2 regions of the Paenibacillus sp. FSL R7-0652 genome follow, and region 1 is predicted to be linked to the other one. Evidence: riboswitches for the same ligand, from Rfam matches in the RefSeq annotation. Region 1 holds a riboswitch; the other holds the start of a gene.
What was found. A riboswitch is a leader RNA that binds a small molecule or an ion and turns the genes downstream of it on or off. The one in region 1 is predicted to bind thiamine pyrophosphate.
Positions count from the first base shown of each region.

Region 2: another riboswitch for thiamine pyrophosphate. It lies ahead of MKY97_RS16565 (thiamine phosphate synthase); the one in region 1 lies ahead of MKY97_RS02440 (ABC transporter substrate-binding protein).

Region 1 covers NZ_CP152001.1:507,827-512,041, reverse strand. Annotated here, with positions in the region: gene MKY97_RS02450 (hypothetical protein) at 380-559, shown strand; gene MKY97_RS02445 (hypothetical protein) at 615-1,109, opposite strand; TPP riboswitch at 1,402-1,514, shown strand; gene MKY97_RS02440 (ABC transporter substrate-binding protein) at 1,729-2,769, shown strand; gene MKY97_RS02435 (thiamine-binding protein) at 2,929-3,219, shown strand; gene MKY97_RS02430 (ABC transporter permease) at 3,219-3,977, shown strand; gene MKY97_RS02425 (ABC transporter ATP-binding protein) at 4,064-4,215, shown strand, end outside.
Region 2 covers NZ_CP152001.1:3,741,610-3,745,824, forward strand. Annotated here, with positions in the region: gene thiO (glycine oxidase ThiO) at 1-853, opposite strand, end outside; gene MKY97_RS16565 (thiamine phosphate synthase) at 905-1,609, opposite strand; TPP riboswitch at 1,898-2,006, opposite strand; gene MKY97_RS16570 (ABC-F family ATP-binding cassette domain-containing protein) at 2,046-3,599, opposite strand; gene MKY97_RS16575 (hypothetical protein) at 3,653-4,215, opposite strand, start outside.

The DNA of each region.
Region 1 (4,215 bases):
CTGAATCATTACAATGCCCACTTACGTATCTTTACAAAGCTGGATCAAGTAAAATTGAAATAACTTCTAAAACCTCAAGGGGTGAGCTTATGTTTTACTTCATCGTCTTTCTGTTGATTAGTTTAATCGGATTCGTCTTTGGAACCAGAGCCCTGATCATACCGGATTCATGGCCATTCAACCGTAATAAAGACGAGTTAATGCAATCCGACATCATCCGTATCAAATTCCGAGGTATTTTCCTTCTTGCAATTAGCATCGTTATGTCTTTAGCTTCGATTAAGCAATTATTCGAGTAATCGATCTCAAGTTGGATGGTTTTCCTGTAAACAAACTGCACTATGGTTTGATCAGACTACAGATGAGGAGTTGTTGCTTTATGAATATGAGTCCTAACCCTTTGAACTCACAAGAGGCCGAAGCTGCCAAACGAAGAGCAGACGAACTTGCCCACCAAGCTCAGCGAGGTACTTGGATGAGCGGGATTATCACCACGATTATTATAGCCGCTGTTATAATTGGTATTTTATATTGGGTGGCTTACGCTAGAACTTCTTAAGGGAACGCAATTAGCCATTGCCCAGGAAATACTCCTTCGTGACTATTAAAATGAATTAAACGGATACAACGGCTGCTTGTCCTTTGAACAACTTGCCAAATACATACCGTACTAGCGGCCCCAATACGATCAACTGATACGGTAAAGCCAGACTAATGTTACGAGCAATCGTATGAAAATATGCGCCGAACACAGATGCTCCGTCTAACTGATCAGCTGCATAGGCTGTCATAATCCCATATAGAGACATGATCAAAACCATCCCGACAACCATAAAAAAGGACATGGTAACGATCCCTTTGATTCTACTGGATCTCGCAAAAGGGATGGAAAAGGCCATTTTTCTCGCTGCAGGTCCAACGATGAACGACTCCACCACAAAAGCGATGACAAAACAGATTACGAATTGCAGCAGCATCTGCATCGCAGACATCTCGCTTAACATTCCCGTGTGCCATAGATTGAAGGTCATCATGACGACGACCATTCCCGTACACATCATAAGTCCAAAAATAACTTGTTCTTTCTTGCTTCCTGGCAATATACTCATCCTTTCTGTACTGGGATCATTATAGAGATTGTGACCACCCTTACATAAGTGAACATTATGTGAACGATTTGTTGACTAGGGTGTGTCTGAAAACGCTGAAGGAAGCCAATTTTGCTGAATTTTCGTTCCAAGCTAGGAAGTTTTCCGCAGGCGTGCCGGGGCACGTCAAGGGAAAGTGACGAAGCAGGGGGCGAAAAGGCGGTAAAAGATGCACTTCAGTAGTTTTCAAGACACACCCTAGACACACTCCCTTTACTCGCCTATAATTACACCTAGTAATGCCCGTAACTTCATAGTTTCCCAGGGGAGTCGGAATTGGCCGGCTGAGAGTGTATCCCATCAAGATACTAACCCTTAGACCTGATCTGGATCATGCCAGCGTAGGAATCGGAGTATATTGCAACGGCACAGCCATAAGCTGAAAGCCATTCTCTCACGCCTGCACGCGTCCCGGATTACGGGGCGCTTTTTTTGTTTTCTATGGACAAACAGAAACAGAAAAATGACGTTATTCGGACAACCTGCAAGTATAAATTCGTCGATTTATGCAAAGGGATTGGATATGAAGCCAAGGAGTACCCCGTGCCATAGGCCGGACATACCGAAGGAGAGAAACACGATGAAATGGCGTAAAACAATGGGATTGTTACTCATGTGTGTACTGCTGGTAACCGCAGCTGCATGTGGTGGCAAAGAAACGGCTCCAGTTGAGCAGAAAGGTGCGGCCAGTTCAGGGAAAACGAACGATGACAGTGGCGCTGCACTGAAAGATGTGAAGGTCGTGCTCGACTGGACGCCTAATACGAATCATACCGGTCTGTACGCAGCAGTGGATCAGGGTTTTTATAAAGCTGCTGGCTTGAATGTAGAGATTGTACAACCAGGTGCCGGCGGTGCAGATACGATGGTTGCCTCGGGTGAAGTGCCGTTTGGCGTCAGCTACCAGGAGAGTGTAACTCAGGCCCGCACGCAGGATGTTCCACTGGTGTCCATTGCAGCAGTTATTCAGCATAATACATCCGGTTTTGCCGCTCCGGTAGATCGCAAGATCAAATCCCCCAAAGACTTTGAAGGTAAAACTTACGGCGGCTGGGGTTCTCCGGTAGAAGAAGCCGTGATGCAGTCCATTATGGAGGGCGAAGGTGCTGATGTATCCAAAGTTAAAAACATTAACATGGGCGATGCCGATTTCTTCACAGCCGTGAAACGGGACATTGATTTTGCCTGGATCTTCTACGCTTGGACAGGAATTGAGGCTGAACTGCGCGGGGAGCCGATTGACATGTTATATGTGAAGGATTATGCCAAAGCGCTGGACTATTACACCCCTGTGCTTGTAACCAACGAGCAAACGATTCAGAAGGACCCTGAACTGGTGAAAGCTTTCCTGAAGGCCACTTCTGAAGGATACCAATATGCGATTGATCACCCTGAAGAAGCAGCGAATATTTTGATTAAAGCTGTACCCGATCTGGACAAGGAATTAGTAGTGGCAAGCCAGAAATGGCTCAGCCCGAAATATAAGGATGATGCACCGCGCTGGGGTGAACAAAAGGAAGACGTATGGAAAAACTACACCGACTGGATGTTCAGCAAGAAACTGCTGGATAAAAAGATTGATGTAACGAAAGCCTATACGAACGAGTTTTTACCACAATAAAATGAATCTAAATGTAACACTGAAATATGATATTTACACGTTTGAACGAAGAGGAAAGAACTTAAAAAAGCAAAGCGATCGTCTATAAGGTTCGCCGAGTTCCCCCTTCTACATCAACTTCTCATTTTAAATACACCCGAAAAGGAGTTTTGATCTCTCATGGCAAGTACATTACTCAGCATTCAAGTTATTCCCAAAACGCCGAACGGCGAGAACTCCTATCCATACGTAGACCGTGCCATCGAAGTGATTCAGCAATCCGGCCTGAAATATCAGGTCAATGCACTCGACACTACCATGGAAGGCGAACTGGAGGAGCTGCTGGAGGTTGTCCGTAAAATGCACGAAGTACTCGTGGAAGCTGGCAGCCCAAGCATTATCTCACAGGTCAAAATTGCACATAGTCCAGACGGATTCAGCATGGATACGCTGACGGAGAAATACCGCTAATGTCTTCCTATTTCAAAAGTGTATGGCCGCCCTTTGTGGCGGTTATTCTCTTTATTGCGATATGGCAGGTGGCGGTCTCCCTGTTCCATATTGAGAAATGGATGCTGCCTGCACCCTCTGACATTGCCCATGAAGCAGCTTCTCAAGCCGATCGACTTGGCATGCACGCTTCTGCAACAATTCAGTTAACACTCATCGGTTTTGCGGCAGGTACGGCCGTTGGTCTGCTGATTGCAATGGTGCTGCATCTGATCCCTTTTCTCAAATCGGCCTTGTATCCACTGCTTATTCTTAGTCAAAATATTCCGACCATCGCGCTCGCACCGCTTCTGCTGATCTGGTTCGGCTTCGGCCTGCTGCCCAAGCTGATTACGATCATTCTGGTCTGCTTCTTTCCAGTGGCCGTTGCGGCCATGGATGGGCTGACACGCACCGATGCTGCCATGATGAACTATATGCGTATGGCGGGTGCGAAGCGCCGTCATATCTTCTGGAAGCTGGAGCTTCCCCACGCTCTGCCGTCCATATTCTCGGGCATCAAAATCGCTGCGACATACAGCGTGATGGGCGCCATCATCGCCGAGTGGATCGGTGCTGACAAGGGCATCGGCTATTATATGATGCTGCAGAAGTCAGCGTATCGGACAGATCGTCTTTTTGTCGCCATTATGATTATCGTAGCGCTCAGCCTGCTGCTCTTCCTGCTGATCGCACTGCTGGAGAAACTGCTTGTCCGCTGGCGTCCACAGAAACGCTAGATTGAATTCACTGCTGGAAACAATGCTTGGGATTGTTAACAGCTTAGAAAGTTATCGTATTTTGTACATTAGGATGTGATCCTCATATGAAACAGCAACAGGACCAACATGCCGAACATGATGCTTCAGCTCCGCTCCCACCTGCGCTGGACATCGCCGATGTTCACGTGTCCTTCAAAGAACGGCGGCGTAAACTGCCTGTGCTGAACGGCCTGTCTCTGACAGTGAAAAAAGGGGA
Region 2 (4,215 bases), 3.2 Mb from region 1:
CATAGATTGTACGATCAGGTCTATATCCTGCTTGTTCTGCCGAAAATCGGATTGCGGCTATTTCTCCTTTCACCGGACACGATGGCAGAGCTACCCCTACCTGACTCATCAGCTGCTCTCCATGTAATCCAGCAGCCACAATCACATGTTTGCAGGTTATCTCTCGCTTGGCAGCTGCCACGCCCTGCACTCCATTGTTATTTACAACGAGACGAATGTCCTGCACACCTTCCCAAATCCGCGCTCCCATCATGTGAGCTGCCCTCGCATAAGCTCTGGTCAGCGACACAGGCAGCACTTCGCTCTCCAAAGGTCTGTAATAAGCTCCGTACACATCCCGGTTCAGCCATGCCGCTTCCCGCTGCACAGTGCTTCTGTCCCACCAAAGCTGATTCTTAACTGATGAATTATTTTGTTTATCTTTGCAGCGACTCAGCTCACTATAGGAACGAAAAGGTGTGATAAAACCGGTGTGCCTAAGACCTATCTCCATTCCTGTAAGAGCGTACAGCTGCTCTTTTTGGTGATGCAGCAGTTCTCTGCTGTCGCGCGCCGCCCGTGCAATAAGAGGATGGGCAAAATCCTCACTATCTGCTGCAAGCATACCAGCGGCTGCACCTGAACTCCCACTCGCAATCTCGGACTGTTCGAGAAGCAGTACTTCCCTGCCTCTGGATGCCAGTTCAAAAGCAATCGCACAGCCGATAATTCCCCCGCCAATAATAATGGTTTCTGCTTGGAAAGCTTCTGACGGTTCAGTTGATGGTTTACATATGGAGTCAAGCTCAGGGTTATCGTATTTACTCGATGAGGGGAAAGCCTCCTCAGATTGATTCATACTTTTCTGTTCCACGTTCTCATCTCCTTAACTTCGCAGCTGTACATCTCCTTGGCTGTCGACCATTCACATTCCGGCTTCCACAGCTTGTTTGAAAAGAGCGGCAGCATAGGCTGGGCTTTCATGTTTTAAAATACTTGAAATTACAGCGGCCCCCCTGGCTCCAGATGACCGGACAGCCTGAATATGGCTTGGCTGTATACCTCCGATCGCGATAACAGGCACGCGAACACTTGAACATACCTCTGCCAATACGGCCAATCCCCTTGGTGCTGTATCCGGTTTGCTCTGACTCGCGTACACATGGCCGAAAAAAAGGTAATCTGCTCCAAACTCTTCAGCGATTCTCGCCTCCTCGGCGGAATGCACGGATATGCCTAATCTCATTCGGACATCATGCTGATGCCAGGCTGCCATCTCCACTCCTGCCTTATGCAGCATCTCCCGACTCCAATGCACACCTTGATAAAAGGGGCTGGACTCCGACGGATTCGCACCATTTATTACAATGTGAGATGCTGGAATACCGGACGCTGCCATCTGCTTGGCCCAGTTGAACCGCTGCTGCAGCGTGAGATGCTTTTCCCGGATGTGAATATAATCCACCCAAGGCCATATTTCCTTGGCTGCCCGCAGCATGGCCGCTTGTTCCCCTTTATTTGTGGATACAGCATGCAGCTCAAAAGAGCAGTGATCTTGTTCACACCTCTGTCTAAAGCTCTCTTCCAACTTCTGCGGTTGGTATTTCTTCTGCTCGGCTAATTCCTTCATCTGCTCACGTAATCTCCCTGCTTCATTCTCGCATTTTACTGTACGCAGCTTTGTTCTCCCTCCTCACATCGCTTATACGGAAACCAAAAATATTAATAAAAAATCAAAAAAGCCGCTCCCGTAGGGGAGCGGCTGCGTATAAACAAAGATTCAGTTCAATAACGAAAATGCAGTTATACCTGTTAACAGTTAAAATACCCATTAACTATTAGCCCGGTATCGAAAGCCTGCATCACCTGCAGTGTAGAGATCCTGTTCATATTTTGGAGGATCACTTACTGTCGTTTTTGCTGAAACGCGCCACTTCCCTACGCTGGTATGATCCAGATCAGGTGCAAAGGGTCCGGAATCGCATTCTTCCATCTCAGCCGCTCGTGCGGCCCCCCTAGTGTTCATATGAAGTTGTAGCCTATATTACCACAGTCGAATTTTTTTGTCATCGTGCATTTTCGGACCACTCTTCTACATTCCACGTTTTGGTAACCCAGTCTTCGTAAAAATCCGGTTCGTGCGATACAAGCAAAACGGTTCCTTTATACTCTTTCAATGCACGCTGCAGCTCAGCTTTTGCGGTGACATCCAGATGGTTCGTCGGCTCATCAAACAAAACCCAGTTGCTTTCCCGCATCAGCAGTTTACACAATCGGACTTTAGCCTGCTCTCCTCCGCTCAGCATATTAAGAGGGCGAGTGATGTGCTCATTTTTGAGACCACAGCGTGCAAGATGCCCTCGCACTTCGTTCTGTGTCAGATGTGAAAATTCATTCCAAACATGATCGATCGGTGTAATATTTTCGGCACGCACTTCCTGTTCGAAATAGGCTGTCTCCAGATAATCTCCCAGAAATGTTTTGCCGCTGATTGGCGCAATCTTACCCAGAATGGTCTTGAGCAGTGTCGATTTACCAACGCCATTACAACCAACGATAGCAATCTTTTCTCCACGTTCTATCGTCATTGTCATTTTCGGCAGCAGCGGGTATGTGTAACCAATTTCAAAATCAATACCTTCAAAAACGGTTTTACTGCTCGCCCGGGCATCCTTGAATTTGAATGTTGGTTTTGCCGCTTCATCCGGACGATCAATCCGGTCAATCTTACCAAGTTGTTTCTCCCGGCTCTTCGCCCGTCCTGAGGTCGAAGCTCTGGCCTTGTTCCGCTGAATGAAATCTTCCTGCTTTTTGATATACTCCTGCTGCTTCTCATAAGCATCAATGTGCTGTGCTTTTTGCATATCCGCCATTTCCAGGAACTTCTCATAATTGGCAGCGTAACGCGTCAATTTGGCAAACTCCAGATGGTAGATGACATTCACAACTTCATTCATAAACTCCGTATCATGGGAGATCAGCAAAAATGCATGCGGATAGTCTCTCAAATATCGTGTCAGCCATTCAATATGCTCTACATCCAGATAGTTTGTCGGCTCATCCAACAACAACGCAGTAGGCTTCTCCAGTAATAGCTTGGCAAGAAGTACCTTCGTACGCTGTCCGCCGCTAAGTGCAGCAACATCACGATCCAGCCCAATGGCATTCAATCCCAGACCATTAGCCATTTCTTCCACTTTGACATCAATCAAATAAAAATCGCCCTGTTCCAGCTGTTCCTGGATCTCGCCCATTTCTTCAAGCAGCTGCTCCAGCTTGTCCGCGTCTGCATCGGCCATCTGGTCGGTGATGGCCATCATTTCCTTTTCCAATTCCAGCAGCGGCAGAAATGCATCTTTAAGAACATCTCGAATCGTCCTACCTGGTGTTAACTTGGTGTGTTGATCCAGATATCCATAACGAACTTTCGGCGTCCACTCTACTTTACCGCTGTCTTTAAGAAGTTTTCCTGTAAGGATATTCATTAATGTTGATTTCCCGGCGCCATTAGCTCCGACTAGACCTACACGCTCTCCGGCAAGCAGACGAAAAGAAACATTTTTAAATAACGTTCGGTCTCCAAAGTTGTGACTGACGTTCTCTACTGACAATAAACTCATAAGATGAGGCTGCTCCTATCTATTTACATTACTTTAGTTCACGTTTCAAACCCCTATTCTAGCACAGATTCTGTGTTTTCTGAAAGTAATGAAAAATGGGCAGAGCAGTTATACTCAAAATACCCTCTCGCTGCTGCCTGCTTTGCAGTCGTAAATACCTCCTCCGCACGAAAACCGGGATTACATGTCGCAGGATAATGATATTTAATGCCTGTTGCGGAATCCATTCCGCCAACAACTGCTGTTCTTTTAACCAGTCTTCCTCCGCCAATTGCATAATTGTTAATTTTTTGATCTCCAGCAGCAATACCTTGGATAAAAGCCATCAAGCCAGTATCATTGATCGAATTGTACCAATCTTCCTGTGAGATCAAGGGCATCGTGAACAGATAAGATATCCCATTTTTCCTGGCGAATTCATTATGACGATTGATGACGTCTGCCAGATCATCCTGAACACGAGTCACGATCCGGCTGCGCCGCACCTGTTCAAAGACCGCTGCGTCTTGAAGGACTGTAATTGTTGAGTCTGCAGCCAGTTCCTGCTGAAATCCTTCGATCCATTTTCCCATACCGGCATCATAAGCATAAATATAACCGTCCAGTGTAAAATTAA